4 regions of the Micromonospora sp. C81 genome follow, and region 1 is predicted to be linked to each of the others. Evidence: riboswitches for the same ligand, from Rfam matches in the RefSeq annotation. Region 1 holds a riboswitch; each other region holds the start of a gene.
The links. A riboswitch is a leader RNA that binds a small molecule or an ion and turns the genes downstream of it on or off. The one in region 1 is predicted to bind cyclic di-AMP.
Positions count from the first base shown of each region.

Region 2: linked by a shared signal. The riboswitch ahead of KBX46_RS33100 (NlpC/P60 family protein) and the one ahead of KBX46_RS11410 (hypothetical protein) in region 1 are both predicted to bind cyclic di-AMP.
Region 3: linked by a shared signal. The riboswitch ahead of KBX46_RS20265 (C39 family peptidase) and the one ahead of KBX46_RS11410 (hypothetical protein) in region 1 are both predicted to bind cyclic di-AMP.
Region 4: linked by a shared signal. The riboswitch ahead of KBX46_RS14610 (transglycosylase family protein) and the one ahead of KBX46_RS11410 (hypothetical protein) in region 1 are both predicted to bind cyclic di-AMP.

Region 1 is NZ_JAGPXS010000005.1:108,228-115,730, forward strand. Features, by position in the region: gene KBX46_RS11385 (hypothetical protein) at 1-726, opposite strand, end outside; gene KBX46_RS11390 (heavy-metal-associated domain-containing protein) at 740-949, opposite strand; gene KBX46_RS11395 (metal-sensitive transcriptional regulator) at 1,048-1,344, shown strand; gene KBX46_RS11400 (copper-translocating P-type ATPase) at 1,351-3,480, opposite strand; gene KBX46_RS11405 (YibE/F family protein) at 3,790-5,160, shown strand; cyclic di-AMP (ydaO/yuaA leader) riboswitch at 5,327-5,457, shown strand; gene KBX46_RS11410 (hypothetical protein) at 5,462-6,481, shown strand; gene KBX46_RS11415 (carbonic anhydrase) at 6,538-7,266, opposite strand; gene KBX46_RS11420 (MarR family winged helix-turn-helix transcriptional regulator) at 7,494-7,503, shown strand, end outside.
Region 2 is NZ_JAGPXS010000003.1:323,853-331,355, forward strand. Features, by position in the region: gene KBX46_RS07685 (N-acetylmuramoyl-L-alanine amidase) at 1-1,534, opposite strand, end outside; cyclic di-AMP (ydaO/yuaA leader) riboswitch at 1,771-1,906, shown strand; gene KBX46_RS33100 (NlpC/P60 family protein) at 1,920-2,960, shown strand; gene dcd (dCTP deaminase) at 3,036-3,614, opposite strand; gene KBX46_RS07700 (pyridoxamine 5'-phosphate oxidase family protein) at 3,714-4,253, shown strand; gene KBX46_RS07705 (zinc metalloprotease) at 4,327-5,310, opposite strand; tRNA gene KBX46_RS07710 (tRNA-Gly) at 5,513-5,586, shown strand; gene KBX46_RS07715 (hypothetical protein) at 6,161-7,503, shown strand, end outside.
Region 3 is NZ_JAGPXS010000012.1:99,438-106,940, reverse strand. Features, by position in the region: gene KBX46_RS20275 (polysaccharide pyruvyl transferase family protein) at 1-1,261, shown strand, start outside; gene KBX46_RS20270 (alpha/beta fold hydrolase) at 1,289-2,041, opposite strand; gene KBX46_RS20265 (C39 family peptidase) at 2,175-3,029, opposite strand; cyclic di-AMP (ydaO/yuaA leader) riboswitch at 3,262-3,403, opposite strand; gene KBX46_RS20260 (hypothetical protein) at 3,688-4,458, opposite strand; gene KBX46_RS20255 (hypothetical protein) at 4,591-4,923, opposite strand; gene KBX46_RS20250 (acyltransferase) at 5,024-6,277, opposite strand; partial or broken gene KBX46_RS32580 (spore coat protein) at 6,500-6,613, opposite strand; gene KBX46_RS20245 (alpha-ketoglutarate-dependent dioxygenase AlkB) at 6,694-7,329, shown strand; gene KBX46_RS20240 (TrmH family RNA methyltransferase) at 7,356-7,503, opposite strand, start outside.
Region 4 is NZ_JAGPXS010000007.1:197,137-204,639, forward strand. Features, by position in the region: gene KBX46_RS14595 (nitroreductase family protein) at 1-640, opposite strand, end outside; gene KBX46_RS14600 (helix-turn-helix transcriptional regulator) at 637-972, opposite strand; gene KBX46_RS14605 (ThuA domain-containing protein) at 1,038-1,700, shown strand; cyclic di-AMP (ydaO/yuaA leader) riboswitch at 1,855-2,027, shown strand; gene KBX46_RS14610 (transglycosylase family protein) at 2,028-2,723, shown strand; gene KBX46_RS14615 (hypothetical protein) at 2,848-3,219, opposite strand; gene dinB (DNA polymerase IV) at 3,343-4,530, opposite strand; gene KBX46_RS14625 (VOC family protein) at 4,588-5,025, opposite strand; gene KBX46_RS14630 (YafY family protein) at 5,120-6,094, shown strand; gene KBX46_RS14635 (GNAT family N-acetyltransferase) at 5,989-6,585, opposite strand; gene KBX46_RS14640 (GNAT family N-acetyltransferase) at 6,582-7,103, opposite strand; gene KBX46_RS14645 (FMN-binding glutamate synthase family protein) at 7,299-7,503, opposite strand, start outside.

The DNA of each region.
Region 1 (7,503 bases):
GCCGGGAGTCCCGTCCGGGTGCACGTGCAGGTATGCCAGGTCACCCCGGCGCAGGGCCACCAGGTGCCCGTACGCGCCCAGGTAGGGCTCCAGGTCGGTGACCGGCTGCCCGCCCCGACTCACCGTCAGGGTCAGCGGTGAGGTGCGGCCAGGCTGCAGCGAGCCGGTCAGGGTGACGGTGTAGCCGTCGACGGTGGTGCTGGTCGAGGGGGCGGGCAGCGGCCGTTCGGTCAGCTCACCGGGGACGGTCACGTCCACCCCGAGGGTCAGCGCCTCGCCTCCGGTCGGGGTGAAGTCGGCGAACGCCCGCCACAGCCCGGCACCGGCCAGCGGGGTGTCGACCCGCCAGGTGCCGTCCGCTGCCAGCTCGGGGTGCACGTGACGGAAGCCGGAGAGGTCCCGCCGGGCCACGATCAGGTGCATCTGCTTGTCGTGCGCCACGTCGTACCGGGTCACCGGTTGACCGTCCGGCCCGGCGATCCGGAAGGCGAACTCGTCCGCCGGGGCGTCGACCGGTTCGAGGGTGTAGCCCCGGTCGGAGACGAGCAGGCCGCCGGGGAGCCGGTCGGTCGTCTCGTCGTGCTCGCCCGTCGCATGGGCGCCGTCGCCGTCGTGCCGGCCCTCGACCACCGGGGCGCGGTCGACGACCCGGCCGATCCCGTACGTCGTGCCGAAGACCGCCGCGAGGCCCACGGCGAACCCGGCCAGTCTCGTCACGGTGCGCATGCCCGCCCTCCGATCACGCGTCGACGAGGTCGTAGCCGGCCTCGTCGACGGCAGCCCGGACAACTGCCGGGTCGAGGGGCTGGTCGCTGCTGACGGTGACCCGGCCGGCCGCGAGGTCGACCTGGACGTCCTGCACGCCCGGGATCGCGCCGACCTCGGCGCTCACCGCGCTGACGCAGTGCCCACAGGTCATGCCCTGCACCTGGTACGTCGTGTTGACCATTGGAACGCCTCCCTGAACGGATTACCCGTACCCGGTGGGGGTATCCCACCCGAAGACGACCGTACCATACCCCCCAGGGGTACGCTATCCTGGTTCGCATGACCGCACCCACCCCGATCCGCGGGTACACCGCCAGCAAGGACCAACTGCTCACGCGGCTCCGCCGCGTCGAGGGGCAGGTCCGCGGCATCGAGAAGATGGTCGACGACGACCGCTACTGCATCGATGTGCTCACTCAGATCTCTGCCATCCAGGCCGCACTCGACAAGGTGGCGCTGGGGCTGCTCGACGGGCATGCCCGGCACTGCATGCACGAGGGGGCGGCCGAGGGCCGGGCCGACGAGATGGCCACCGAGATGATGGCGGCGGTCGGCCGGCTGATGAAGCGCGGCTGACGCCCCTCAGCCCGGCGCCGGGTCGAGACGGACGCGGCGCAGCAACTGCGCGTTGAGCGCCACCACGATGGTGGACGCGGACATCAGCACCGCTGCCACCGCCGGGCTCAACGCCACGCCGGCCCAGGCCAGCACACCCGCCGCCAGCGGCAGCGCCACCACGTTGTAGCCCGCCGCCCAGGCCAGGTTCTGTCGCATCTTCCGGTACGAGCCCCGGGACAACCGGACCACGGCAGCCACCCCGCGCGGGTCCGAGGACGCCAGCACCACCCCGGCGGACTCGATCGCCACATCGGTGCCCGCGCCGATCGCGATACCGACGTCCGCTCGGGCCAACGCCGGAGCGTCGTTCACCCCGTCACCGACCATCGCCACGATCAACCCTCGCCGCTGGAGCTCCGCCACCCGGTCGTCCTTCTCCCCCGGCAGCACCTCGGCGAAGACCTCGTCGACACCGGGCCGGAAACCGACCTCGGCCGCGACCGCCTCGGCGACCGGTCGGGCGTCACCCGTGATCATGGCGATGGTTCGGACGCCCTCGGCACGCAGCTCGTCGACGGCCCGCCGGGCCTCCGGACGCACCTCGTCGGTCAACGCGAACGCGCCGAGCACGGCGTCCGGCAGCCGCACCAGATGCAGCACCGCCGCACCCCGCGCCGACCACCGCTCGTTCGCCGTCACCAGCTCCGTCGGGAGCGACAGGCCCAGTTCCCGCAGCAGCGCCGGCCCGCCCACCGCGTACTCCGTACCGTCGATCGTCGCCTGCACACCGCGGCCCGGCAGCGAGCGGAACCCGGCGGCCGGGGCCGGGCCTGCGTGTCCGGCCGCTGCCACGATCGCCCGGGCCAACGGATGTTCACTGTCCGACTCGACACCCGCCGCGATCCGCAGCACCTCGTCCCGCCCGATGCCCGGCACCGTCACCACGTCGGTGACCGCGTGCTCGCCCCGGGTCAGCGTGCCGGTCTTGTCGAAGAGAACCGCGCCGACCGTCCGCATCCGCTCCAACGCCAACCGGTCCTTGACCAGGATTCCGGACCGCGCGGCCAACGCGGTGGAGAGCGCGACGACCAGGGGGATGGCCAGACCCAGCGCGTGCGGGCAGGCGATCACCAGGACGGTGACCGCACGCACCACCGCCTCGTCGGGCTGACCGAGCGCGGTCCAGACCAGCACGGTCAGCACGGCGGTGCCGGTGGCCACGTAGAACAGCGCCGCGGCGAAACGGTCGGCCAGCAGTTGGGTCCGCCCACCGGAAGCCTGGGCCTGCGCGACCATGCGCTGGATGCCGGCGAGTGCGGTCTGCTCACCCAGCGCCTCCACACCGACCCGGATCGCCGAGTCGGTGGCGACGGTGCCGGCCACCACCCGATCACCCGTCGACCGGGCGACCGGCCGCGACTCCCCGGTGATCATCGATTCATCCAGCTCGGCGCCGCCATCGATGATCCGCCCGTCGGCCGGCACCCGCCCGCCCGGGCGGACCAGCACCACGTCACCGACCCGCAGACCGGTCACCGGCACCGCCTCGACCCGGCCATCCGCCGCCACCCGCTCGGCCTCGTCCGGTAGCAGCGCGGCCAGCGCCACGAGCGCTCCCCGGGCCTGCCCGATGGCCTTCATCTCCTGCCAGTGCCCGAGCAGCATGATGGTGACCAGCGCGGCCAACTCCCACCAGAAGTCCAGGTCGAAGACGCCCACGCTGGTCGCCAGGGACGCGGTGTACGCCACGGTGATCGCCATCGCGACCAGCAGCATCATCCCGGGCGCCCGGTCCCGCACCTCCCGGACCGCACCGACCAGGAACGGCCAGCCGCCCCACCAGAACACCGCCGAGCCGAGCACCGGACCCACCCAGGAGCGGCCGGGAACGTCCCAGCTCAGACCCAGCTGGTCCCAGACCAGGTGGCTGGCCAGGACCACCGGGATGGTGAGCGCCAGGCAGACCCAGAAGCGACGACGGAACATCGCCGGATCGTGCCCGGCGTGCTTGTCGTGCTTGTCGTGCCCGGCGTGCTTGTCGTGCCCGGCGTGGTTGTCGTGCCCGGCGTGGTTGTCGTGCCCCGCTTGCTGCGGGGGCGTGGCCGGGGTGGCGTGCCGCTCATGGCCGGGATCGGGCGGTGATTGAGCGGGCATGTCTCCAACATGCCTGGCCGGGGACCGGCACGCGAGCGGTTCGGCGGCGACACTCCGTCACGACCTGCGTCCCCAAGCCGGGCTGGTTAGCATTCCCCACGATGACCCCCCGCATGCCGCTGCACGAACGGGCAACGGCGCCGCCACCCGGTGGCGTCGCTCCTGGCCGCCCGGGCCGGGCACTGACCATCCGTGATCGGATGGTCGTCGGTCAGCGATCCGCCGCGTCTCCCGCCGCGATTCCGCAGTGCGGATGAACCGACCGGCCCACTGACACGTACCCCGCACCGGATCGTTGGGAGTCTCGCCTTGGGTTCCGACCACACCCGCCCCGCTCCGTCCGCCCCGCCCCGGGTCCGGCGGATCCTCATCATGACGGTGGTGCCCCTCTTCGTCGCCACCGTGCTCGCAGCACTGCTGCTCTGGCCGCGCGGTGGGGCACCGGAGACCGACGGCGGGGCGGATGTGCCGCGCTTCCCCGGCACGGTGACCCGGGTGGTGACCGAACCATGCCCGCCGACACCGTCGAGCCCGGAGGGCACACCACGCGTCGGCGGCGGGCAGTGCGGCACTGTCGACGTCCGGGTGGACGATGGGCCGTCCGCCGGCCAGCAGGTGCAGACACCGGTGCCCGACGGGCCGGGCGCACCCCGGGTCGCGGTCGGCGACGAGGTCATCCTGGTCGAGCTGACCGATCCCACCGATCCCAGCACCAGCAACTGGAACATCTCCGAGCACCAGCGTGGCACCCCGATGCTGTGGTTGGCGGTGGTCTTCGCCGCGGCGATCGTCGCGTTCGGTAGGTGGCGGGGCCTGGCCGCGCTCGCCGGGTTGGCGGCCAGCTTCGCCATCCTGCTCACCTTCGTGCTGCCGGGCATCGGCGCCGGCAAGTCACCCCTGCTGGTGGCGGTGGTGGGTGCCGCCCTGATCATGTTCGTGGTGCTGTACCTGACGCACGGGGTCACCGCACAGACCTCGGTCGCGGTCCTCGGCACCCTGGGCAGCCTGGTGCTGACCGGCGTGCTCGCCACCATCGCGACGGCGGCAACCCACCTCACCGGCTTCGGCAGCGAGGACGCCACCACGCTGTCGATGTTCCAGGGCGACGTGGACCTGCACGGTCTGCTGCTCGCCGGGATCATCATCGGCTCGCTCGGGGTGCTCGACGACGTGACGGTCACCCAGGCGGCCACCGTCACCGAGTTGGCGCACGCCAACCCCGGCCTGACCCGGTTGCAGCTCTACCGGGCCGCGACCCGGGTCGGCCGCGCGCACATCGCCTCCACTGTCAACACCATCGTGCTGGCGTACGCGGGCGCGTCGCTGCCCCTGCTGCTCCTGCTCACCGCCGACGCGCGGCCGATCGGGCAGATCCTCACCAGCGAGTTCCTCGCGCAGGAGATCGTCCGCAGCGCGGTCGCGACCCTCGGCCTGATCGCCGCCGTGCCACTGACCACCGGGCTGGCCGCAGTGGTGACCGCGGCCGGGCGCACGGACGCCACACCGTCCACCGACGCTTCCGCCCCGCGACCTCAGCCGGACCGGGCGGAGGCACTGGCCGCACTCATCTCTCCGCGAGCGGGTCGCTCCGACGAGCCGGAACCGACGCGGACCCCACCCCCATCCACCGCCACCGACGGGTGGCCGGAGCCGAACAGGAGCACGGATACGGCATGGTGACACTCCTCAGCGTGACCAGATCGGGCGTCCACCCTGAGAACCACGTCACTGGTCACTCAACGCTATGGCGAAATGACGCTTTTGGTCGGCATCCAGGCGTAGCTCACACGGCCGACTCTCGGGTAACCTCGCTGCCGGTTACCGATGAAGGCGCGAAGCGGCGCCTGCGGTGCCACCGCCCAATCGCCAACCGGCGAATCGGGGACCCAGGTACGTGGGGTGAATCCGCGTCAGCGGTAGGGGCCACTTCCGCCCCGAACCCGTCAGCTAACCCGGTCGGCGGTCGACGGAAGGGAACATTGTGACGGCACCCCTACGCCGCTGGTTGACACCCGTGGTGGCCGTGATCGCCGCATTGACCGTGCTCGCCGGGCCCCTCCCGGCCCACGCCGCCCCGACGACCCCCACACCGTCCGGGCACGAGGAGGACGGCGAGCCGCAGCTGCTCACCGACGTCATCGAGCAGGCCAACCGCGACTACTCCGCCGCCAAGTCCCAACTGGACAAATCCAAGAAGCGGCAGTTGGAGCTGGCCCTGGAGGTCGACCGGGCCAAGGCCGACCTGGACGCGTTGACCCCACAGGTCGGGCTGATCGCCGCCCAGTCGTACCGGACCGGCCGGATCGGCGCGCTCGCGATGCTGCTGGAGAGCAAGGCTCCCGACGCCTTCGTCCAGCGCGCCGCGGTGCTCGACGAGATGAACATGGTCAATGAGAAGAAGCTCGCCGAGGTCAACACGGTGAAGGCCCGCGCCGAGCAGGCCAAGCTGGCCCTCGACGCGGAGGTCCGCGAGCAGCAGAAGCAGACCGCCCTGATGGCGAGGCGGAAGAGCGAGGCGGACAAGGCGCTCTCCCTCGTTGGCGGCAAGGGCTTCACCGGCGGCCTGGTGGACGCCACCTCGAAGGTGGCCAAGATCGGGCCGGGTCGCACCGCCGACGGTGACTGGAAGCCGCAGTCGTGCAGCGAGAATGACCCGACCACGTCCGGTTGCGTCACGCCCCGCACGCTGCACGCGTACAAGGAGGTCAAGGCGGCCGGCTACAACCGGTTCGTCGGCTGCTACCGATCCGGTGGGCCGTGGGAGCACCCGAAGGGCCGTGCCTGCGACTGGTCGCTGCAGAAGAGCGGCTTCGCCCCGTGGCACAACGATGACACCCGGAGGTACGGCAACAACGTCGCCGCCTTCCTCATCCGTAACGCCGACCGGCTGGGCATCTACTACGTGATCTGGAACCGGCAGATCTGGTTCCCGGCGACTGGCTGGAGTTCGTACAGCGGGCCGTCGAACCACACCGACCACGTCCACATGTCGCTGCTCTGACCCGCTGAACCCTCGCCGAGGGCCGTTCCGCGTCGCGCGGAGCGGCCCTCGTCGCGTCAGGCGGCGGCGGGCGCGGCCGGGTCGAGGGGCCCGGCCTCCTCGCCGAGCGTCGCGAAGCCGGCCGGCACGGCGGCCACCGGGCGGACCGCTCCGGCGGCGAGCCGGTACGACACACCGACCACCGCGCACCGCCCCTGCGCCACCTCGTCGGCCAGCACCGGCGACTGCCCGAGCAGCGTCTCGACGGTCTGTGCGATGTGGATGTCGACGATGCCGTCGATGTCCTGCACACCCTCGGTCTCGGCCCGGCGCAGGCTGGGCAGCACCGCGTCGACCACCGCCCGCAGGTGCCCCTGAGGTTGGGTGCCGGTCGTGGCGACCTCCCGGGCCGCCTGCACCGCACCGCACGAGTCGTGCCCGAGCACCACCACCAGCGGGGTGCCCAGCACTGTCACCGCGTACTCCACGCTGCCGAGCACCTCGGGGCCGGCGGTGTGGCCGGCCGTGCGGACCACGAACAGGTCGCCCAGCCCGCGGTCGAAGATGATCTCAGCGGCCAGGCGGGAGTCGGAGCAGCCGACGATCACCGCGAACGGGTGCTGCCCGTCGGCCACTGCGGCCCGATGCCCGGCGTCCTGGTTGGGGTGGCGGGGGGCGCCGCCGACGAAGCGCCGGTTGCCGGCGACCAACTCGGCGTACGCGCGGGCCGGCTCGCTCAGCGCCGGGGCGCGGTCGGTGGTCCGCTGCGGGCCCGGCTGTCCGCCGGGCGTTCCGGAATGACTCATCCCCGCACCTCGTCTCGACGCATCTGACCTGGTCAACCGGCTCTTGAGCCGGGCCGGCGGCGGGCGCTGGCTCGGCTTTTACGGTCACACGCACCGTAAGATGCGTCAAGGTATACGTGATATGGATTTCATACGTTGACCTCAGTTCGCCCCTGGGTAACGCACCTCGGGCAGGGCCGACGAGACTCCTCGAGGGCAGGGTCGGCATCCGGAGAGGCGGTCACACGATGACGAAGA
Region 2 (7,503 bases), on a different contig from region 1:
CTGATGCCCGGGCCCCGTGGTCCGACACGGCCATCGTGTTCGGGGTGCCGTCCGGTCGGAGCGCGATGTCGTTGACCAGCGGCGCGTCCGCGGACGGTGCGCTCCGCAGCACGACCGACGAGGAGCCGCGCGGCGCGCACGGGACGCCCGCAGTGACGCAACCGGTGAACGCCGGCTGGTTGGTGGCGTAGTCCGGGTCGATCCGGACCAGCCCGGTGGCCGGGGTGCCGGTGTCCAGCCGAGGTGCGTGCAGCAGGTCGAAGTAGTGCGTCCAGTCCCAGTACGGGCCCGGGTCCCAGTGCATCCCCCGCACGGTCGAAGCGACGGTGCCGGGCACGTTGTCGTGGCCGATGATGTGCTGGCGGTCCAGCGGGATGCCCAACCGCAGCGCCAGGTGCCGCACCAGTTTCGCCGAGGTCCGGTACATCGCCTCCGTGTACCAGGTGCCCTGCGCGGCGAAGCCCTCGTGTTCGAGACCGATCGACTTGGCGTTGACGTACCAGTTGCCCGCGTGCCAGCCGACGTCCTTGGTCTTGACGTGCTGGGCGATGTGCCCGTCGACCGAGCGCAGCGAGTAGTGCCAGCTCACGTACGTCGGGTCCTGGACGAGTTTCAGGGTCGTCGCCCAGCTCGCCTCGGTGTCGTGGATGACGATGTACTCGATCTTCTGCCGGGCGGGCCGGTCGGAGAGGTCGTGGTTGCCGTAGTCCCCGTCGCCGAACGCCTCGTAGGGTGCCGGGATCCACTCGCAGGAGATGGTGCGCGGGCACTCCAGCCCGTCCGGGCGGGCCAACCGGCGCAGGCCCAGCCGGTCCAACCGGGAGCGCTCGGGCTGTACCGCGCGCGCCGGCAGGGTGATCCGCTGGCCGTCGTCGGTCATCCGGGACTCGCCCGCGGCGATGGTGGTGAAGACCTCGTCGGCGAAGGCCGCGGCGGCGTCGGCGCTGTCCGCACCGGCGTAGCGGGCCACCGCGCCGTACCAGGCCGCCGGGTCGGTGTCCGCTCCGACCGGCGCACCCAACTCCCGCTGGTACGCGCTGAGCAACGCGGCCCCACCCCGGATGTTGACCGCCGCGTCGGTGCGCAGCGCCTCGGGGGTGGCACCGGTCAGTGCGGCCGCCGCGTCCACGGTCTGCAACGCGGCGGCGGTCGGTGCGGGTGCCTCGACGGGTCGGGGCGCGGGCACCCGGGAGGGCCGGGAGTCGTCACCGCGTGGGTCCTCGGCGCCGGCGTCGTGGTGGCCGCGCCCGGGTAGAGCGGCAACGTGGCGGGCATCGGTCAGGTGCATCGGGCCGTAGCCGCCGCTCGTGCTCGGTGTGCCGGCGTTGCTGTCCCAGCGGGACTCCAGATAGGAGACGCCGAGCAGCACGCCCGTCGGCACGCCGTACTCGGTCGCCGCGGCGGCGTACTGCTGCTGGCGATCGGCGGTGGGTGCGGCGTTGGCGGCCGTGGAGAGTGGCACCGCGCTCGCGGCGGCGACGACGGTCGTGGCGAGCAGCGCGCGCCAGCCGGCCGACACGGTTGGATGGTGCATCGAACCCCCTAGATTCTCGCGGGTAGAGGTCAGGTCACCATCGCGCCGCTGGAGAGTCCGCGTCAATACCTTTCCATCTATCTACTTGTTCAGAAAGAATTCTTCACGCACGGTCGGTGACCCCCACCCAATCGGTACGGAGTGTCACGGCCGTACGGGTTGCGGATCGGTAACGGGCGTCTCTACTCTGGTCATTTGTCGGCCCGACAGCAGCTCCGCCCATCCCGGGCGGTAACGGACCGACACCGCCGAGTCGTTTCCGAGCGAACCGGGGACCCACGTCCCTCGGGGTGAATCCGCAGCCACTGCGGTAGGGCGCCGACTTCCCGCCCGAACCCGTCAGCTAACCCGGTAGGCGGTCAGGAAGAAGGAGTACGGAACCCCGGTGGCACTCCATGCCCCGCGGCCGTCGTCCGAGCGGTCGGCATTCGCCGTCCCGACGTCGATCGTGCCGCGCCCACGCTGGTCCCGCTTCACCACCGCTCTCGCCGCACTGGTCGGCGTCGCCGTCGTCCTGACGGGCAGCGCCACGGCCGCCCACGCCGACCCGTCCGTCGCCGAGATCGAGCGCCAGATCGACGCCGACTGGAACACACTCGAACCGATCATCGAACGGCACAACGCCACCCGCGCCGACCTCGCCGTCAAGCGCAAGCAGGCGGACGCGCTGGCCGCCCGCATCGCCCCGCTCGAGCGGCAGGTCGACGCCGCGATGGACAAGGTCAGCGCGCTGGCCGTGCGCGCGTACAAGGGCGAGACCGTCTCGACCGTCAACGCGATGCTCGGCAGCCGGTCACCCAGCGAGGTGGTCAGCCAGCTCGAAATGCTCGACCGGTTCGCGCACAACCAGCAGCAGGACGTACGCGAGGTCGCCGACCTGCGCGACGAGCTGGCCGCGCAGAAGGCGCCGCTGGACGAGATGGTGGCCCAGCTGGCCCGCACCGAGGCCCAGTTGGCGGCCAAGAAGAAGCAGATCAACGAGGAGATCGACCGGCTGCAGAAGCTGCGCCTCAAGGTGTACGGCAACGGGGGCGGCGGTCCGCTGCGTCCGGCGCCCTGCCCCGGCAGCTATCCCGGCGGCGCTGCGGGCACGGCGGTCAAGTTCGCCTGCGCGCAGATCGGCAAGCCCTACGTGTGGGGTGCCGAGGGCCCGAACTCGTACGACTGCTCCGGGCTGATGCTGGCCGCATGGGCGAAGGCCGGGGTGTCGTTGCCGCACAACGCCGCTCAGCAGAGCCGCGTCACCAAGGACGTCAGCAAGGCCGACCTGCGCCCCGGCGACCTGGTCTTCTACTACAGCGACATCCACCACGTCGGCATGTACGTCGGCAACGGCTGGGTCGTGCACGCCTCGCAGGCCGGCCAACCGGTCAAGATGAAGAAGGTCGACGACGGCCCGATCCACAGCTACGGCCGCCCAGGCTGATCCTGGGTGACCAGGAGGGCCCGTCGCGATCGGTCGCGGCGGGCCCTCGTCGTCTGACCGTGGTGCCTCAGCCCGTCAGCGGGTGGGCCAGGTGCGCCAGTGCTGCCAGGCGCGGCTGGGCGTCGGACCCCGCTGGCCCTGGTAGCGCGAGCCGTAGACCGCCGAGCCGTACGGGTGCTCGGCCGGCGAGGAGAGCCGGAAGATGCAGAGCTGCCCGATCTTCATGCCCGGCCAGAGGGTGATCGGCAGGTTCGCCACGTTGGAGAGCTCCAGCGTCACGTGACCGGAGAACCCCGGGTCGATGAAGCCGGCGGTGGAGTGCGTGAGCAGCCCGAGCCGGCCCAGGGAGCTCTTACCCTCCAGTCGGCCGGCGAGCTGGTCGCCCAGCGAGATGACCTCCAGCGTCGAGGCCAGCACGAACTCGCCCGGGTGCAGCACGAACGGCTCCCCGTCGGGCACCTCGACCGAAGAGGTCAGGTCGTCCTGCTGCATCGCCGGATCGATGTGCGTGTAGAGGTGGTTGTTGAAGACCCGGAACAGCCGGTCGAGTCGGACGTCGATGCTGGAGGGTTGGACCAGGGTGGGCTCGAACGGCTCCAGGCCCAGCGTGCCGGCCTTGATCTCGGAGACCAGGTCGCGGTCGGAGAGCAGCATCGGACCACCATAGCTGCGTTGCCGAAAGTGCCAGGATTCGGTGCCGATGACCAGCGAGTCGAGGTCGCTGCTCGTACATTTGTTCGATAGAATGCCCGCATGGCTTCCTGGTCCGAATTCGCCGCCGACGAGCCCCGACTCGCCGACGGGATCCGCGTTCTCCTCCAGCAGTACGGGCCAGGCTTCGGCTACCTGGCCACGGTCCGCGCCGACGGCGGGCCCCGGGTCCATCCGGTCTCCCCGGTCATCACCGACGAGGGCTTGTTCTGCTTCATCGTCGACTCTCCGAAGCGCCGCGATCTCGAACGCGACGGCCGTTACGCGCTGCACTCGTTCCCGCCGGAGGAGAGCGACGACGAGGCATACGTGGCGGGTCGCGCCCGTCCGGTGACCGATCCGCTCCGGGTCGCACGGTTGGCGCAGGGCGCCCGGGCGGAGCCGCAGGTCGACTGGCGGTTGTTCGAGTTCACCGTCGACGTGGCGATGTTGGCCCGCCGGGAGCAGCACGGCCTCGGTGTCGCCGTCGGCGGGCCGGAGGTGCAGGTGTGGCTCGACCCACTGGCCCCGGCCGCACCTTCAGCCGTACCGCAGGCTCGCCCGGCCCGCCGCAGCCGCAACGTCCAGTGTTCGGCCGCCTGACCTGGTCCTGGGGAGAAAGCGACCGGTGCCGGCCCCGTCGTGACGGGGCCGGCACCGGTCGTACGCAGGGAAGTTATGCCGCCCGGTACGCGTTCCACGCGGTCAGCATCCGGCTGGCCTGCCCGGCGGTGAACTGGTACATGCACGAGTCGTAGGTGTAGTCCATGAAGTTGGTGATCGGGTCCAGCCCGGTCGCCGAGCAGGTGTCGCGCCCGGTCGGGCACTGGTAGGCCGGCGACGCCTCGGCCGGGGTGTCGCTGACGCTGTCACCCGAGCCGCCGCACCCGCCCTGGAAGGTGTGGTAGAGGTTCAGCCAGTGGCCCACCTCGTGGGTGCCCGTGTCGCCCTGGTTGTAGTTGGTGGCGGTGCCGCCCGGCAGCGACTCGCTCAGCGCGACCACGCCGTCCATGCTGCTCAGTTTGCGCTGCGGGAAGGTCGCCCAGCCCAGCAGGTCGTTGCTCAGCTCACCGAGGTAGATGTTGAGGGTGTTCTTGCCGCCCACCCGCAACGAGGACTTCATCGACCGCTCCGCCGACGAGCCCTGCACGATCGGGTACCACGACGGGTTCGTCACCCGGTTGATCTTGTCGAGTCGGAAGGCGAACGCGGTGACCGCTCCGCCGGTCGCACCGGCGTATGCCTGGTTGAGCACGGTGATCTGCGAGGTGATCAGCGAGTCGGGGATGTTGCCGCCGGCCCGGGTGCTGTTCTCCTGAATCACGTGCACCACCACCGGGATGGTGACCGTGGCCAGCGCCGTCGCACCGGCGCCGGTACGGAAGTTGGCGCGCTCGCGCAACGCAGCGGCGAGGTCCGCGTCCCGCTCGCGGACCTGCTGCGCGGTCAACTCGTTCGGGTCGTGCTTGGCCGCCGCACCGGGCTTGAGCCGGGCGTTGGAGTGGCTGTCGGCTGGCTCCACGCAGGCGCCACCGGGCGCCGCGGAGAAGGCCGAAGCAGCCGGAACGACGCCCACCGCAGCGGTGCTGAGCAGCAGCGCGAGGGTCGTCGACGCGACACCGGCAGCACGCCGGGTCAGCAGGTTGGGACGGGGTCCCATGGGCCCACCTCTTTCTGGCGGCGCGGCAGGGGGTGTGTCACGCCGTGGCTGGCAACGTGTGGCAGACGTTACAACTCATCGACGCATTTGAGAACGGCCATATGTTGCCGTCCGGAAACTTCTTCCTGGGCGCCTGGCGTGGTGGGCTCGCGGGGGTGCCTGGGTGCACCGGATCGACCACTCGGGTACAGTGGTGCCGCCTGCGGGTGTAGTTCAATGGCAGAACATCAGCTTCCCAAGCTGACAGTGCGGGTTCGATTCCCGTCACCCGCTCCACTGCGAAGGCCCTGGTCAGGACGCGAGTCCCGGTCAGGGCCTTCGATGTTCCGAGGTGAGCCGTCATGCCGTGTGCCATTAGCGTGCCATTAGCCACGGTCATCCCCGGCCCCGTCCCGGTCCGCTGACCCCTTCTTACCCTTCTTGCTGCCGGACTTCTTGCCCGGCTTGCCTTTGGTCTTGCTCGCGCTGCCTACCGGCTTACCGGGCCCATTCCGGTCCACCCGCAACGCCTGGTGCAGCGCCTGGCAATGGCACGGTCCGCTTCGGCCGTGGCGTGCTGATAGATCAACGCGGCCTGCGATGAGTCATGCCCCATCCGGGTCAGGTCACGGGTGCTCGCCCCGGTCTGAGTAGCCCGCCGGCGGGCCGCGTTCGCCGCGCCGCCTCGGCGAAAACGCTCTACACCACCAAAACCAGCGCCCCGCCGTCCCAAAAGGTCACATGATCATGTCGCCCTTGTCGCCATCTGAGGATGCCCGGTCGATCGGCGGAGCGGGGTGGAATCCCGTCGGAGGGGGCGGCCATGCTCCCTCCCGGCGCGGCGAGGTGTCGCGCCAGACGGGGAGTACCCATGCTTCACAGCTCACCATCCGCCCGTACCCGAGCCGCACTGCCGCGCCGGATCGCCGGCGCGACCGCCACGGCGGCCCTGGCCGCCGCCGCTGCGGTCGGCGTCGCGGCACCGGCCGCCGCCGCGGACACCAGCACCCTCCTGGAGGGCGTCACCAGCGCCCGCGACGTCGCCGCGGGCGACGGCCGGGTCTTCGTCGCCGCGGTCGACCGGGTCGTCGTCGCCGACGCCACCGGCGCGGTGACCGACACCCTGGAGGGGATGGCCGGCGCGGTCGGCCTCGCCATCGACACCGATCGCGACCGCCTCTACGTCGCGCTGAGCGACAGCGGTGAACTGGCCGAGGTCGACACCGCCACCCTGCAGGTCGTCCGGAAGATTTCCCTGGAGGGGTACCGCTGCCCGACGAACCTCGCCCTGTCCGGAAGCCGGGTCTGGGTCGGCTACGGCTGCGGGTTCGAGTCGACCGGCGGCGTGCTGACGCTCGACGTCGCGGCGGCCGATCCCACGGTCGTCGGCATCACCAACTACATGTACCAGGCGCCACGGGTCGCGGTGGCCGGCAACGTGCTGGCCACCGGCTCTCCCGGCCTCAGCCCCGCGATGGTCGAGGTCTACTCCGTGGACGGCGCACAGGCGACGCGGCGCGGCACGATCATGAACAGCATCGTGGCAGACCTTCGCGAGCTGGTCGTCACCCCGGACGGCAGCCAGGTGATCGGGGCCTACGGCAGCTCGGCCACCCACATCGGCTACGACACCACCACCCTGGCCGAGGTACGCCACTACGGCGCCGGCCCCGGCCGGCCGGACGCGGTCACGATCAGCCCCGACGGCCGCTACCTCGCCGGCGGGCGCGACGGCAGTCCGGAGCTGATCGTGCACACCCTCGCCAGTGGCGCACCGGTCAACCAGGCCGACAGCCTGGACGGTGCGGTGGTGGAGGGCAGCCTGGCATTCCTCGGCACCGACGTCTTCGGCCTGGTGTACGACCGGGACAGCGAGCGCTACCACCTCTGGCGGGCGGTCGACGTGACCCTGCCCAAGTCGGCGATCTCGCTGACCGGGCCGGAGTCCGCCACCGCCCTCGACCCGATGACCGTCACCGGCCGGCTCACCCTGGCCGACGGAGCGGCCCCGGGCGTGCAGCGGCTCGACGTCACCCGGATCCTGCCGGACGACAGCCGCACCGCGCTCTCGGCCACCACCGCGGCGGACGGCACCTTCACGATCACCGACACCCCGCCGGTCAGCGGGGAGATCCGCTACGAGGTCTCCTGGGCCCGGACCCCGAACTACCAGGGCAGCGACGCCTCGCTGACAGTGCCGGTGGCCGGGCGCAC
Region 3 (7,503 bases), on a different contig from region 1:
CGAGCGGGACTGGATCGGTAAGAACACCGGCAATCTGGTCTTCAGCCACGCCGCGCACAAGCTGCTGGCCACCTCCACGGCCGAGATCACCCCGTCGCGCTTCCGGGCGGACCCACGCGACGCCGACGAGATCAACGAGAAGTACGACGTCTTCGTGATACCACTGGCCAACGCGTTCCGTCATGACTACGCGAAGCGGCTGACGTCGATGGCCCGGCTGATCGAACGGCTGAAGATCCCGGTGGTGGTGCTCGGCGTCGGGGCGCAGACCGACGTGGACGGCGACCTGGAGCAGCTCCGCCCGATCGACGAGCCGGTCAGCGCGTTCTGCCGGGCGGTGCTCGACCGCTCGCACAGCATCGGCGTACGCGGCGAGATCACCGAGAACTACCTCCGCAAGCTGGGTTTCTCGGCTGTCGAGCAGATCGGCTGCCCGTCGATGTTCCTACACGGCGACAGCCTGCGCATCGAGAAGACGAAGGCGACCCTGGGCATCGACGACCGGCTCGCGTTCGTCATCTCGCCGTACGTCAAGGCGCTGGCCCCCCTCATCCTGCACCACCACCAGCGCTACCCGAACCTGCGCTACGTGGCACAGGACCTCTACACCCTCGGCACCCTGCTCTACGGCGACGCGCCGAAGCTGCGGGGCAAGACCGCCGACATGCCGATCCACACCTCGCACCCGCTCTTCGTCGAGGACAAGGTGCGGATGTTCATGGACCCGTGGCCCTGGATGGACTATCTCTCCGGGTTCGACTTCGCCTTCGGCACCCGGATCCACGGCACCATCACGGCGCTGATCTCGGGCATCCCCGGCTATCTGCTGGCGCACGACTCGCGCACCCTGGAGCTGGCCCGATACTTCGACATCCCGCACCGGTTGTTGCGCGATGCGCCGGCCGACGTCGACGCTGCCCAACTCTATGCGGAGGCCGACTACACGGCCCTGAACGAGGGCCACAAGGAGCGCTTCGCACGGATCACCGCGTTCCTCGCCAAGCACGACCTCGGCCTCTCGTTCGCCGATGGAGACAGCGCCACCCGCTTCGACGAGCAGGTCCGCCAGACCGTCTACCCACCTGCGGTCCGGCCGGTCTCCGCCTACTCTCCCGAGGAGTTGCTGACGCGCATCCAGTGGCTGCGGGACGAAACCCGGACGCTCCAGACAGAGGTCAATACCCTCCACGCGCGGTCACTGCGCGTGCGGGTCAAGCAGGCCGTCGCCGGCCGGGTCCGCCGGATGCTCGGAGCCAGGTGACCAGCCACCGCGTCCGCTTCATCCAGCTCACCCCCGTCGGTACGGGTCGAGCAGCGCCAGCACGGCAGCCGGGTCCTCCACGTGTGCGTTGTGGCCGAGACCGGGCAGCGTGACGACCGGTACGCCGTACGCCCTTAGCTGCTCGTCGGTGACCATCGGGTCGTGCTCGCCACGGGCCAGCACCACCGGCACGTCGGTCGCCGCCAGCAACGGGACCAGGTCTGGCTCGCCGACGCCGAAGGCTGTCGGGTCCATGGCGAGGCGCCACCGGCCGTCGACCTGACGCAACCCGGCGTCCACCACCGGATGATCCGGCGGGACCAGGCCGACCAACCCGGAGACGCGCAGGTAGCGGCGGGCCGCCTCGGTGCGGCTGGCGAACCAGCTCACCGGGCGCGCGGCGAGCTCGGCCGCGCGGGTCAGCTCGTCGGGTGACCAGACCGCCTTGATGCCCAGCCCGACCACCGCGTCCACCGGCATCCCGGCGGCGCGGGCGGCCAACGCCAGGCCGACCACCCCGCCCAGCGAGTGCCCGAGCACGACGATCCGGTCGCCGGCGACCAGGCCGTGGGCGATCCGCTCGGCGAACCCATCAAAGGAGTACGACGGCAGCGGGGCCGACCAGCCGTGACCGGCAAGGTCCGGTGCCAGCCACCGCCCGGGCCAGTGCTGCTTCAGCAGTGGGGCCGAGGGCAACCAGACGTCCCCGGTCGCCCCCATCCCGTGCAGCAGCAACAGGATCGGCCCACGGCCTGCCCGGCCACCTGATTCATCCACCACGGCCGCAGTCTCCCACGGTTCGCGAACGGGTACGAGGGTCGTCGATGCGGCGCAGGCCTGACCGCTCGGTGAAGACGCCGCGGGCGCCGGCCCCTTGTGGGGGACGGCGCCCGAAGCGGTCAACGTGCCTGGGTCAGGCGGAGTAGCCCCGGCTGGCGATCCAGTTGGCCAGGTCGATCGTGGTGATCCAGTACGACGGGTCGGCCGCGTTGGCCGAGTCGGCGATTCGCACGGTCCGGCCGTTGTCCTTGTAACCCACCACGGCGATGTAGTGCCCGCCGCCGTAGGAGTGCCAGCCGCCGTTGGTGTCGGTGGCGTCGCCGACGACGTTGGCCACCACACCGCGACCGTCGGTGATGGCCTTGACCACGTCGGCCTGGAGCTGGTCCATCTGGGCCGGGCTGGGCGTGCCGGCGAACATCCGGGTCCGGTACGGGGAGCCCTTCACCTCGGCGTTGAGCACCCGGGTGGTGTCCAGGGCCGAGTTGGTGCCCATCTCGGTGGTGCCCAGCTCGGCGCCGAGCTCGTTCTGGGTGCGGTCGATTCCGGCGGCGCTGAGAGCGTTGCGGGTGGCAGCCGGGCCGCAGTTGTAGTACGTGTTCTGCGCCTGGTAGTCGTAGTCGAGCACCTTGGTCGCCGGCGGCTTCGGCCGCTCCGGCTTACGGGTCAGGTCCGGGTTGCTGCTGGCCTTGGCTGCGGGCGACGCGGCACTGGTGGCCGGCGCGGGGGCGGCGGTGGTCGGTGCGGTGCTGGCCGAGGGGGACGCGTCGCGCGCCTCGCTGCGGGAGGCAGCGGTGTCGCTGCGCATCTCGGCGACAGTGGTCGCGGTGTGCTGACTGGCCGGGGCGTCGTCGGCGCTGGTGACCAGGGCGCCGGTGGTGGTGGCGATGGCGAGGGCCGCGGCGGAGGCGACAACGATCTGGTACGGACGCTCGGTGGTGAGGCGGCGGAGCTGACGCTTCAGGGTGTGCTTCACGGGGTCCTCCACGGATCGGGGGGAGAGCGGCACACCGGGGCCGGACCGGCATCCGGGCAGGCGCCAGCGCGCGGACGATGGTCCGCGGATGGTGAACCGCTCAGGGGAACGCCCGGCGTGGCCGGGCGGTTAGGCGATGACCCGGGGGGTCAGCTCACCGTCACTGGACGAATGAGCGGGGGCACCGCTACGCCGTGGAGGCGAAGGAACAACCGAGGGGTGGAAAGGTGATGCACGAGGATGGAACTCCTTCCGACACCGCCTACCGGGTTAGCTGACGGATTCGGGCGGGAAGATCGCCCTACCGCGGGCCGTGGCTCGCGGATTCACCCCGGACTTACTGATGGGTCCCCGGTTCGTAGATCACGATTGAGCGGGTCGGCGCGGCGTCGCCTCTTGCGATCGGTTACCGCACCGGACGGGACGACAGTACTGGCCGGCTCTCACCCTGCCAAGCCGGGTTCAGCTGCGTAAACCCCAATCGGCGCGACAATTTCTGCGCGTATTGCCGATGACGTGACTCGATGGGACAAGCGGTTACGGTGACGCCAACGGGCGACAACCGGACAGGTCGCCGATTATGCGGCCACAATCACGGGGACAATCGAGCCAATCGTGCCCGACGCCCGATTCGCCATTGACATGACCGGGCTCACATAACGGATCGGGCTCAACCCGCGCGAGCCGGGCGCCAACGTGCCACGAGGGCGGGACGGAACGCCCGGGTAGCCGCCCGGCGGGCGGGTACCGGGTTCGGCCGCAGCCGGGCCGCTGCCGCGTACGCCTCCTCGGCGAGAGTGCGGGCCGACTCGGCGGCCAGTTCCGCGTCCCGCCAGGCGGCCCGCTCCCGGGTGGCTGCGGCCTGGTAGTCGGCCAGCCTCGCGTCCCGGATCGCCCGGCTCAGCAGCACCTCCTGCTCGACCGGGTGCCGCCGGGGATCCCAACCGTGCCGGTGCCCGAACACGTCGCCGAACTGCGCCATGGTCAGGTCGCCCCGCCAGTGCGCCGCCGCCGCCGCGCGATGCAGGTAGCGCTCCCGGGAGGCGTACTCGGCGGGGGTGCGGGGGGTATGCGGGGTGGGCAGCGCCCCGGCCCCCGCGAAGCGACGCGCGGCCGCGTCCGCCTCGTCGTACCCGCCCCAGGCCCGCTCCATCTCCTCCTGAGCGGTCAGCCAGGAAGCCCGTCGCCGCCGGGCGTTCTGCCCCGCGCCGGCCGCGGCGACGGCCACTTCCTCGGCGTACCGGCGCAGGTCGACGGCCTCGGCCTCAGCCAACTCCCGGGCGGTGGGCGCCGCCGGGGCCGGGTCGTCCGTTGGCCGGTCCCGCTCGGGGCGGGCGGCCAGCACGACGAGTACGCCCAGTGCCAGCAGGAACAGGGCTGACCAGATGGCGGCGGCCTGCGGCACCTCGGTCACGAACTGGTAGAAGACGACGGTCTCCATGGTCGGCACCTCGGGGAGAGAACAATGCGGTGGGAGCCCCACCGGCCACCGGGCCACGGTGGGCCACGGATCGGCGAGGTGCGGGACGGGTGGATCGACAGGGCGCGGCGACGGGACGCTCGTCCCGGTGGATCAGCGCCCGGGTGGAGCCCGGGGCGCCCAGCTCCTCGGACCGTCCACGAGGGGCAGCCGTTCAGACCTGGCCGCGCACACCAGCGGCACTCCGGCCACCACGGCCGGGTGCGAGTCGACTGAGCAGACCGGGAAGGCCTTCTCGGCGGCTCCCTCAGCGACCGCCGGGGCCGCGTGCACGGTCGGCGTTGGCGCGGCGGTCGGCGTTGGCGCGGCGGCCGAGGCCGGGCCTGCGCCAAGCGCCAGGGCCGCGACGACGGCGAGGCTGGTCAGCACCCGTGTCGCCCAGCGCGCCACCCACCACAGGGGACAGGTGAACGCGACCGGAAGCACGCCCCCACGCTACCGTCACGCCGGGCCGGGCGCATCGACCACGGGCGTGTCGGCGTACGCCGCGCCGACCGCGCCGACCGCGCTGACCAGTGCGGACGCCTCAGCGCGAGTCGACGTACGTCGATCGACTGCTGGCCTGCTCGACGTCGCCGACGGCAGCTTCGCCGGCCTGGGCCTGGGTCCCGACGGCATCGGCGGTGCGGTCTTCGCGGCCGTTGACTTCAATACTGGCGGTGCGTTGCTGAGGGACGGCCACCTGGCGGGCCGGGCGGCGTGGAGCGAGCCGGCGCATCATCGGGGTCTCGACGAAGCGGTGCAGCAGCCCGGCGAGGACCAGGTTCACCAGTAGGAAGCCGAGCACCGCGACGGGGCCACGCCAGCCCTGGAAGCCCGTCCCCCAGTCACCGCTCCAGCGCAGCACGCTCGTCATCACCAGCACGTGCACCAGGTAGAAGGCGAAGGAGACCTCGCCGAGCCAGACCACCGGTCGGGACCGCCATGGGGAACGCTTACCTCGGACGTCCGCGTCCGCGGCGGCAGTGATCACCAGCAGATACGCCACCGCGAGCAGCGTGGTCCACAGCTCGGCGCGAATCCATTCTGCCGCTGCCACCCAGGTGGCCAGGAAGATCACGCTGGCTGCGGTCAGCCCCGGGCCCCGCCAGAGGCCACGGCGCATCAGCTCGGCCGCCACCGCGCCCATCCAGAACTCCAGCGACCGTACGGGCGGGAAGATCTGCGTGAACCACCAGCGGCTCGCCTCCGGCACCAGGTGCTGGGCCGGCCAGAGCGCGAGGATCAGCAGAGGTAGCGCGACGATCAGCACCCAGAGCAGCTTCGGCCGGGCCCGGCGCAGCAGCGGCAGCGCCAACGGCAGACAGAGGTAGAAGAAGAACTCGCAGGAGAGCGACCAGCTCACGGTGTTGATGCTGTAGAACCAGCCCGGTCGGGGATCCCAGGCCTGCAACAACAGCAGGTTCTCCAGCGCGACCGCCGGCAGGACCGGGTCGGCGAACCACCAGGCGACCAGCAGCGCCGCCCCCCACAGCACCAGGTGATTCGGATAGATCTTGGCGACCCGTCGCCGCCAGAAGGTGCGCCGGGAGTCGCCTACGCGGGCCGACCAGACCAGCACGAAACCGCTCAGGATGAAGAAGAACTGCACCCCGGACAGGCCGAGGGTGAACAGCGCGTCGACCACGGCCTTGTAGTCCGGCTCGGCGATGATCCGCATGGTGCCCGCGTGGAATCCGAAGACCAGCAACGCGGCGATCCAGCGCAGCCCGGTCAGCGAGGGCAGCCGGGCCGGCGCGGGGGTGGGCCGGGCAGCCGTCGCCGCGGCGGCGCTCGTCATGCTGGGATCCCGACGCTCGGCAAGGTCACCAGCACGTGCGTGTCCTCCTCGGTACGACGTCGGACGGCGCGACGGCGACGCCCGCGACGGCCCAGAAGGGGCCGTACCCGGGGCACCCTACCCGGGGCACTCCCGGGTGAATCGGACGCGTTCCACCCCGGCCAACGCGGAATGGGTAGGCACAGGCTGCCCTGGTGGCGGACCGGACCATCCGTGGGCGTGTGCGCCGAGGCAGCGGAGTTCCCAGGTGGACGTGCCTGCGGCGCTGACCACCAAGTCAGCTTCGGTGATCAGCTTCGGTAGCGAGGTGGTGGGCGGGACCGGCCGGATGATCTGGGATCGAGCACGATCTTGAGGGATCCGCGTGGCACAGGAATAGCACGGGTGTACGAAAGGACTGCTAGGGTGGCCGCATGATGCAGGCCGCCTACCAGCCGTCGATGCTCGACCTCGCCGACGCCGAGCCGGCCCTGGGGGCGCTGCCCGGTCAGATCCGACGACACCAGCTCAGCCGGGGCGCCTGGGTCGACCACCTCCCGGGCTGGGTGCGCGGCTCCGACGCCGTCCTCGACACCCTGCTCACCGAGGTGCCCTGGCGTGCCGAGCGGCGCACCATGTACGACACCGAGGTCGACGTGCCCCGCCTGCTCTGCTGGTATGGCGGCGACCGGCAACTCCCCCACCCCGTGCTCACCACGGCACGGGCGGAGCTGACCCGGCACTACGCGCCCGAGCTGGGCGAGCCCTTCGTCACCGCAGGCATGTGCCTCTACCGTTCCGGACGGGACAGCGTCGCCTGGCACGGCGACACCATCGGCCGGTCAGCACACACCGACACCATCGTCGCGATCGTCTCCTTCGGAGCACCCCGCCCTCTGCTGCTGCGCCCACGTGGCGGCGGCGGCGACAGCCTGCGCTTCCCGGTGGGCCACGGCGACCTGATCGTGATGGGCGGCTCCTGCCAACGCACCTGGGAACATGCCATCCCGAAGACCGCCCGCCCCGTCGGCCCCCGGGTCAGCGTGCAGTTCCGCCCCGTCAACGTCGCCTGACCTCGTCGGCGCCGCCCCGGCCTGCCCTACAGCAGGCCGGCGAGTCTGTAGAGGACCAGCGACCCGGCGACGGCGACGTTCAGGCTCTGGCCGTGCCCGACCATGGGAATCTCCACGGCCGCGTCCAGGTGGTCGAGTGCCTCGGGCGGGATGCCGGTCGACTCGTGCCCGAGC
Region 4 (7,503 bases), on a different contig from region 1:
TGAAGTCGGTGCCCAGGGTGTACGCCACCGGCGTGAGCGCCACCTGCACGACGGTGTCGTAGGGGATGCCGAGCAGGTCTGCCATCTCCCTTTCGTAGCTGAGATGGCTCGTGGTCCACGCGGTGCCGAGCCCGCGTTCCCGAGCGGCCAGCATGAAGCTCCAGAACGCCGGGATGACCGAACCCCAGGCCCCGGCCTGCCCGCGCACGCTGGCCAGCTCGGCGCGGGACTCGACCCGCAGGCAGGGGATGAGCAGCAGCGGCACCTCGTGCAGGTGGTCCGCCAGGTGTTGCAGGCTGCCGGCGATCCGGCCCCACTGCTCGGAGGCGAAGTCCATCCGGCTGAAGGCCGGCCCGGTGCCGCCCGACGCGGGTGGCGGTGCCATCAGCCCGAGTCGCCACAGTCGGGCGACGGCGGCCCGGGTCTGCGGATCCTCGACGAAGATGAAGTCCCAGCGTTGCCTGTTGCGGCCGCTGGGGGCCTGAAGCGCGATGCGCAGGCAGTCCTCGATCACGTCACGGGGGACCGGGCGTCCCAGGTCGAGACGCTTGCGGACGGCGCGGGTCGTGCTCAGGACCTCGTCGGCGGACAGGCCCAGTGTGCGCGGCCCGCTCTGCCCGGCCGGGTTGGTGTCGCTCATGCGGGAACTCCCACTCGTTCGGTCAGGTCGAGGTTGGCGATGACCGCGGGAAGGAGCCCGGGAAACCGGTCATTGATCTCGTCCGCACGCAGTTCGTGTCTGCGGAAGCTGCCGTTGGGCGTGACGCGGAGGACGCCGGCTGCCCGCAGCACCTTCAGGTGATGTGACAGCGTGGACATGCTCACCTCGGACAACGCGTCGAACTTCCCGCAGACGACCCCACCGGCCTGCGCCAACTGTCGTACGACACTCAGGCGCACCGGGTCGGCGAGGGCGCCGAGCACGGTGGCGAGGTCGACCGAGGCGAGATCGGGATGATGCAGGGCTCTCATGGACGCCATGCTAGCTTTGATTTCGTGATTTCGAAAATCGTCCAAATGATGAGCGGAGCACGGTCATGCCGGTCGACACAGTGATCTTCAGCGGGGAGGGCCCGCACGCCGATCCCTGGCACCCGTTGTCCGAGACCAGCGCGGCGATCGCCAAGCTCGTCGGCGAGGCGGGCCCGGTGGCGATCGTGACCACCGTCGACCAACTCGCGGCCGCACTCGACGGCGCCCGCCTCCTGGTGGTGAACGCCAGCGCCGACCGCACGGCCCCGATCCCGCAGGACGAGGAGTTCGGCCGCGTCCTCGACGCCTTCCTGGCCCGTGGCGGCAGCCTGCTCGCCACGCACAGCGCGACGATCGCGTTTCCCCAGCTCGCGACCTGGCGGTCCACGGTCGGCGCCGCCTGGGACCACGGTCGGACCTTCCACCCGCCGATCGGAACCAGCCTCATCCGACGCACCGACATCGAGCACCCGATCACTACCGGTCTCGTGGACTTCGAGGTGCACGACGAGCGCTACACCGACCTGGAGTTGCTCGACGGCGTCGACGTCGAGACTCTCTACGTCCACGACGAGGGTGGCGACACCCACCCGCTCGTCTGGGCGCGCACGGCCGGGAGCAGCCGGATCGTCTACAACGCACTCGGTCACGACGCCCGGTCGTACGAGTCGCCGGGACACGTCGAGCTGCTGCGGCGCATCGTGCTCTGGCTCCGTCACCGCATCTGATCCGCAACGGTCCACGGTGGTCACTGCACATTGACCACCCACCCGCAACCGCTACGGGTGACGCCCCGCGTACCCCGGTGAAGAACTTCACAGGGGTTGGGCGATCGTCACCGACCGTGCCTAACGTCGGTCGGGTTCGCCACTGCGGACACCACGGCCGGCAACGCCAAATCCTGCCCCCGGTCGGTGGAACCCAGTCACCCGGGCAGGAGCGGGGGACCCAAACGTTCCTCGGTGCACGTCACCTCGGGGTGAAGCCGCCATCGTGCGGCCGGGCTCCTCGGCCCGAACCCGACAGCTCACCTCGCCGGCGTGGAGGAAGTTCACATGACGTCTGTCTACACGCCCCGTCACCGACGGGTCACCACCCGCCGTCTCGCCGTCGGCACCCTGGCCGTCGGTGCGGTCACCGGTGCTGTCGCCCTCTTCGGCCCGGCCGCCCCCGCGCAGGCCGCGGTCAACTGGGACGCGATCGCCAAGTGCGAGTCCGGCGGTAACTGGAAGATCAACACCGGCAACGGCTACTACGGTGGCCTGCAGTTCTCCCAGAGCACCTGGGCCGGCTACGGTGGCAAGAAGTACGCCGCCCGTGCCGACCTGGCCAGCCGCGGCGAGCAGATCGCCATCGCCGAGAAGGTGCTCGACGGGCAGGGCATCGGCGCGTGGCCGACCTGCGGCAAGAAGGGCGGCTCGTCCGGCGGCTCCGCCACAAAGCCGTCGACGAAGTCCACCGCGAAGCCATCGACGAAGTCCACGCAGAAGCCCACCGCGAAGTCCACGGCGAAGCCCACCGAGCAGCAGGAGCGGCCCTCGCGGCGGGAGCAGCCGGCGACCCGCAACCACGAGCGCACCGCGCCGACCACGGGCGGCCAGACGTACCTGGTCAAGCCGGGCGACACCCTGTCGGAGATCGCCGACAGCCACCGGGTGACCGGCGGTTGGCAGGCGCTCTACGAGCACAACCGGCAGCTGATCGGGGCCGACCCGGGCCTGATCTTCCCGGGTCAGCGGCTCAGCCTCTGACGGTCTTCCCGGGTCAGCGGCTCAGCCTCTGACGGATGACACACGAACGCTCGGCCGGGTCACCGGCCGAGCGTTCGTACGTGTGGTGCGATCAGCCCGAGCGCCCGTACCCCGGGGGAAGCCGTCACGCCGCGGAGGCGGATGCCTTCGACCCTCGGTGCGACGTGACCGGGCCGGCGTTCCAGCCCCAGCGGGGCGCCGGTGCGCTGCCCTCTCCGGACCAGCCCGTGCCGCCCTCCTCGTTGTCGCCGCCGTCGGTGGTCATCTCGACCGGGGCGGGTGTGCTGCGGGCCAGTCGCATCGACTGCTCCGCGCCGGCGCGGGCCGCGCACGGCCAGGACTGCCCGGCGCACTGAAGGTTGCGGCACTGACCCTCGTCGTCCGGCTCGTGGGCGCTCAGCACGTCGATCGCCAGTTGCCAGAGCAGCGGGTCGGTTACGTCGTGCGGCCGCTCGGCAGTGCGACTCGGCCGGTTGCTGGTGTCGTCGTCGGACATTGTGGGTCCCCCCTTGTCAGGCTGTACCCCACAAGGGTCACCCGTCAGCCGCCGGTTAAACCGCCGACCTGCTGTGATGTGTCTCCGGTCGCAGCGGTCGCCGGGACGCCGCACGCAGATCGGTCAATCCGGCAGCAGCGGCATCTCGACGCCCGGCTCCCGGCCGAGCAGGACCGCTCGGGTCAGCGCCGTTGAGCCGAACCGGTCACGGACCGCGTCCACCGCGGCGTCCAACTCAGCGCCCGGATCGCGGTGAAACGGCAGCTCCGGTTGCACGGGGTTGTCGTCCAGGTTGCCCACTGAGACACCGATCAGTGTGACACCACGACGATCGATCTCGGTCAGCGCGGCTCGCAGCAACGCGCGCGCGGCGGCGAGCAGCGGCGTCGTGTCGGCCGTCGCCTTGCCGATGGTGTGCGAGCGGGTCGCCCGGGTGTAGTCGCCGAAGCGCAGCCGCAACACCACGGTGCGACCGGACCGCCCCGCCGCCCGCATGCGGCGGCTGACCCGGTCGACGAGGCCGGCGAGGATGGCATCCAGCTCCGCCGGGGCATGCGGCGTGCGGCTCAGCGCATGCTGCGCGCCCATCGAGCCGCGCCGCCGGCTGACCTGCACAGAGCGAGGATCGCGGTTGTGCGCCAGGGCGTGCAGGTGCCTGCCGGCGCCCGACCCGAGCAGCGACACCAGGGCGGCCTCACCGAGCCGGGCCACCTCACCGACCGTACGGATCCGGCGTTCCCGCAGCTTCGCTGAGGTGACCGGGCCGACGCCCCACAACCGCTCGACCGGCAGTGGGTGCAGGAACGCCAACTCGGCGTCCGGTGCGACCACCAGCAGACCGTCCGGCTTCGCCACCCCGCTGGCCACCTTCGCCAGGAACTTCGTGCGGGCCACACCCACCGTGATCGGCAGGTGGACCCGTTCACGAACCTCCCGGCGCAGCCGCTCGGCGATCTCGGCCGGCGACCCGACCAGCCGCCACAGGCCACCGACGTCCAGGAACGCCTCGTCGATGGAGAGCCCCTCGACCAGTGGCGTGGTCTGCCGGAAGATCTCGAAGACCGCCCGGCTCGCCGCCGTGTACGCCGACATCCGGGGCGGCACCACGATCGCGTCCGGACAGAGGCGGCGCGCCTGCTGACCACCCATCGCGCTGCGTACGCCTCGCGCCTTCGCCTCGTAACTGGCCGCGAGGACCACGCCGCCGCCGACGATCACCGGCCGCCCCCGCAGGCGCGGGTCGTCACGCTGCTCGACCGACGCGTAGAAGGCGTCCAGGTCGGCGTGCAGGATGCTGGCGCCGGGCGACACGTACACATGTTCGCATGGCAGGTGGCCATCTCTGCAATGAGCTGGGCGAACGCCCGATCAGTCGAGGCAGAACTCGTTGCCCTCCGGGTCGGCCATGACGAGGTGACCGGCACCCAGTGGGGGAGCGGGCTCGTGGCGACTGAGTCGGGTGGCGCCGTATGCGGCGAGTCGTTCCGCCTCCGCCTCCAGCGCCGCCATCCGCTCGTCACCCGTGAGCCCGGGAGCGGCCCGCACATCGAGGTGTACGCGATTCTTCACCCGCTTGGGCTCGGGCACCCGCTGGAAGAACAGGCGCGGTCGCACACCCTCGGGGTCGACCACCGCTGAGGCGTCGTTGCGGTTCTCCGGCGGGACCCCCATCGCGTCCAGCGCCTGCTCCCACGACTCGAAGTCTCCGGGCGGTCCCTGCAACTGGTAGCCGAGGGCCTCGGCCCAGAACTCGGCCAACCCGGCGGGGTCGGCGCAGTCGAACGTGATCTGGACGTCGCGGGCCATGTCAGCTCCCTGTCTCGTGATCTGGTCGGTCATGATCCCAGCCTCTCGTGAATAGCGGACAGGGTCGTTCCGCGATCCGTGCGACGATCGGCGTGTGACCGTCGAGGCAACGACCGAGCGGGTGCTGCGGTTGCTGGCGCTGCTCCAACGGCGACCATCCTGGACAGCCGCCGACCTCGCCGCCGAGCTGGGCGTCACCGACCGCTGCGTCCGCCGCGACGTGCAGCGACTGCGCACACTCGGCTATCCCGTGCAGGCGGTGTCGGGCGTCGGCGGTGGCTACCAGCTCGGCGCGGGCACCCGGCTGCCGCCGTTGCTCCTCGACGACGAGGAGGCCATCGCGACGGCGGTCTCCCTGCGCCTCGCCTCGGGCGGCACGATCGCCGGAGCGGGCGAGGCGGCCCTGCGGGCGCTCGCGAAGCTCGACCAGGTGATGCCGTCGCGGCTGCGTGCCGAGGTGCGGGCGGTGCACGGCGCCACGGAGACGCTCCTGGGCCCGGTGGCCGAGATCGACGCGGAGCTGCTGGTGACCCTGGCGCGGGCCTGTCGCGACGCGGTGCGGGTCCGCTTCACCTACCCCGGCCGCGACGGTGGGGACCGCGAACGGACTGTGGAACCGATCCGGATGGTCACCACAGGTCGCCGCTGGTATCTGATGGCCTGGGACGTCGACCGCGACGACTGGCGTACGTTCCGGCTCGACCGGATGGGCGCGGCGACCGCGACGACCTGGCGCTTCCGAGCGCGCGAGCATCCGGATCCCGTCGCGTACGTGCAGCGATCGGTGACCGAGGCGCCGTACCGGTATCTCGCCCGCGTGCGGGTGCACGCCCAGCCGGACCGGGTGCGGGCGTTGGTGCCACCGCAGGTCGGGCGGGTCGAGGACGACTGCGACGGATGGTGCGTGCTGGTCGTCGGCGGCGAGAGCCTGGACTGGCTCGCCGCGCATCTGGCACGCCTCGATCACGAGATGGAGGTGCTGGAGCCTCCCGAGTTGCGCGAGGCCGTCGGCCGCCTCGCCCGTCGCCTCGCCGTGCTGGCGGGTGGGCCATCGGAACCGGGCGGGTAGTGGCGCAGGGCGTAGTGCCGTAGCGACACCGGGCTGCCGTCCGGGGCGGTCCATGGTGCCGTGCTCGTCCCGACGCGCCGCCAGCCGGTGCGCTCGTAGAGCGCGGCGGCCGCGGCACCACCGGCGGCCAGCTCCAGCACCAGGTCCGTACCGCGTCTGCTCGCCCACTGCCGGGCCCGGTCCAGCAGCGCGCTGCCCAGCGCCAACCCTCGGGCGGACGGCACCACGAAGAGGCGAGCCACCTCGGCTGTCGGCCGGGCCGGCGGCCCGCCCGCCGGGTCGGGGATCCGATGCACCGCGACATGCCCCACGACGGCCCCGTCGGCGTCGACCGCCACCCAGGCGCGCGCCGGGTGCGGCTCGCGCAGCCAGCGGTGCGGGTCGGCGGGCCAGTTCAGGGGGTACCTGTCGACCCGGTGAACCTCGGCGAGCCCCGCGACGCAGCCGTCCAGGTCGGTGGCGCGCCGCCGGCGGATCCGCGGCTGGTTCACAGGTCGTCGAACGGGCCGGCGTAGCGGAACTCACCGCGGATCGACTCCCGCCACGCGGTCAGCGGCCGGGCCTGGAAATACTGCGGCCCCCACGGCTGCGGCGGGGTGACGCCCAGCTCGACGGCGGGCCGGAACCCGAAGCGCGGGTAGTAGTCAGGGTGCCCGAGCAGCACCACCAGCGGCTCGTCCCGCGCGTCGGCCGCGCCGAGCACCGCGTGCATCAACGCGTGGCCCACCCCACGGCGCTGCCAGTCGGGCAGCACACCGAGTGGCCCCAGCCCGAGCGCCACCGGCTCGCCGGCCACCCGGCCGCGCGTGGCCACCACGTGCCCCACCACCTGGCCGTCCGAATCGGTCGCCACCAGCGAGTACGCGGGCAGCCAACCCTCGTCGGCGCGCAGCGCGTCGACCAGTGTCGCCTCGACCGGTACGCCAGCGCCGTCGGTCCTGGTGAAGGCGGCGGAGTGAACCGCCCGGATGGCGTCGGCGTCGGCGTCCGTCTCGCGTCTGATCAGCACCGCGCCACCATAGGCCCACCGTGTCGCCGGCTCCACGCCTTTATCACCTGCGCCGACGTGTCGACGGTCGTCGCTTCGGAGTCATGCCGGCGGGCACGCCCGGCGGGCATGACGCGAAAACGACTGATGACTGTGAGGCATAAATATGCCTCACAGTCATCAAGCTCATGGGACCAAGGGCTCGGACCTGGGACCTCAGCCCACGGCGGTGGCCGAGGGTGGGGCGCTGCCGCCCTGGGGCACCTCCGGAGTCATCAGCCGGATGATCTCCGCCCGGTCGGCCGGCGAGGGCATACCCCATTCGGGCCGGTAGCCGTACACCTCATGCAGTGGGGTTGAGCAGGTGCGGCCGTTCAGGATCTCCACGGCGTCGGTGCCGATCAGGCCGGGGTGTTCGACG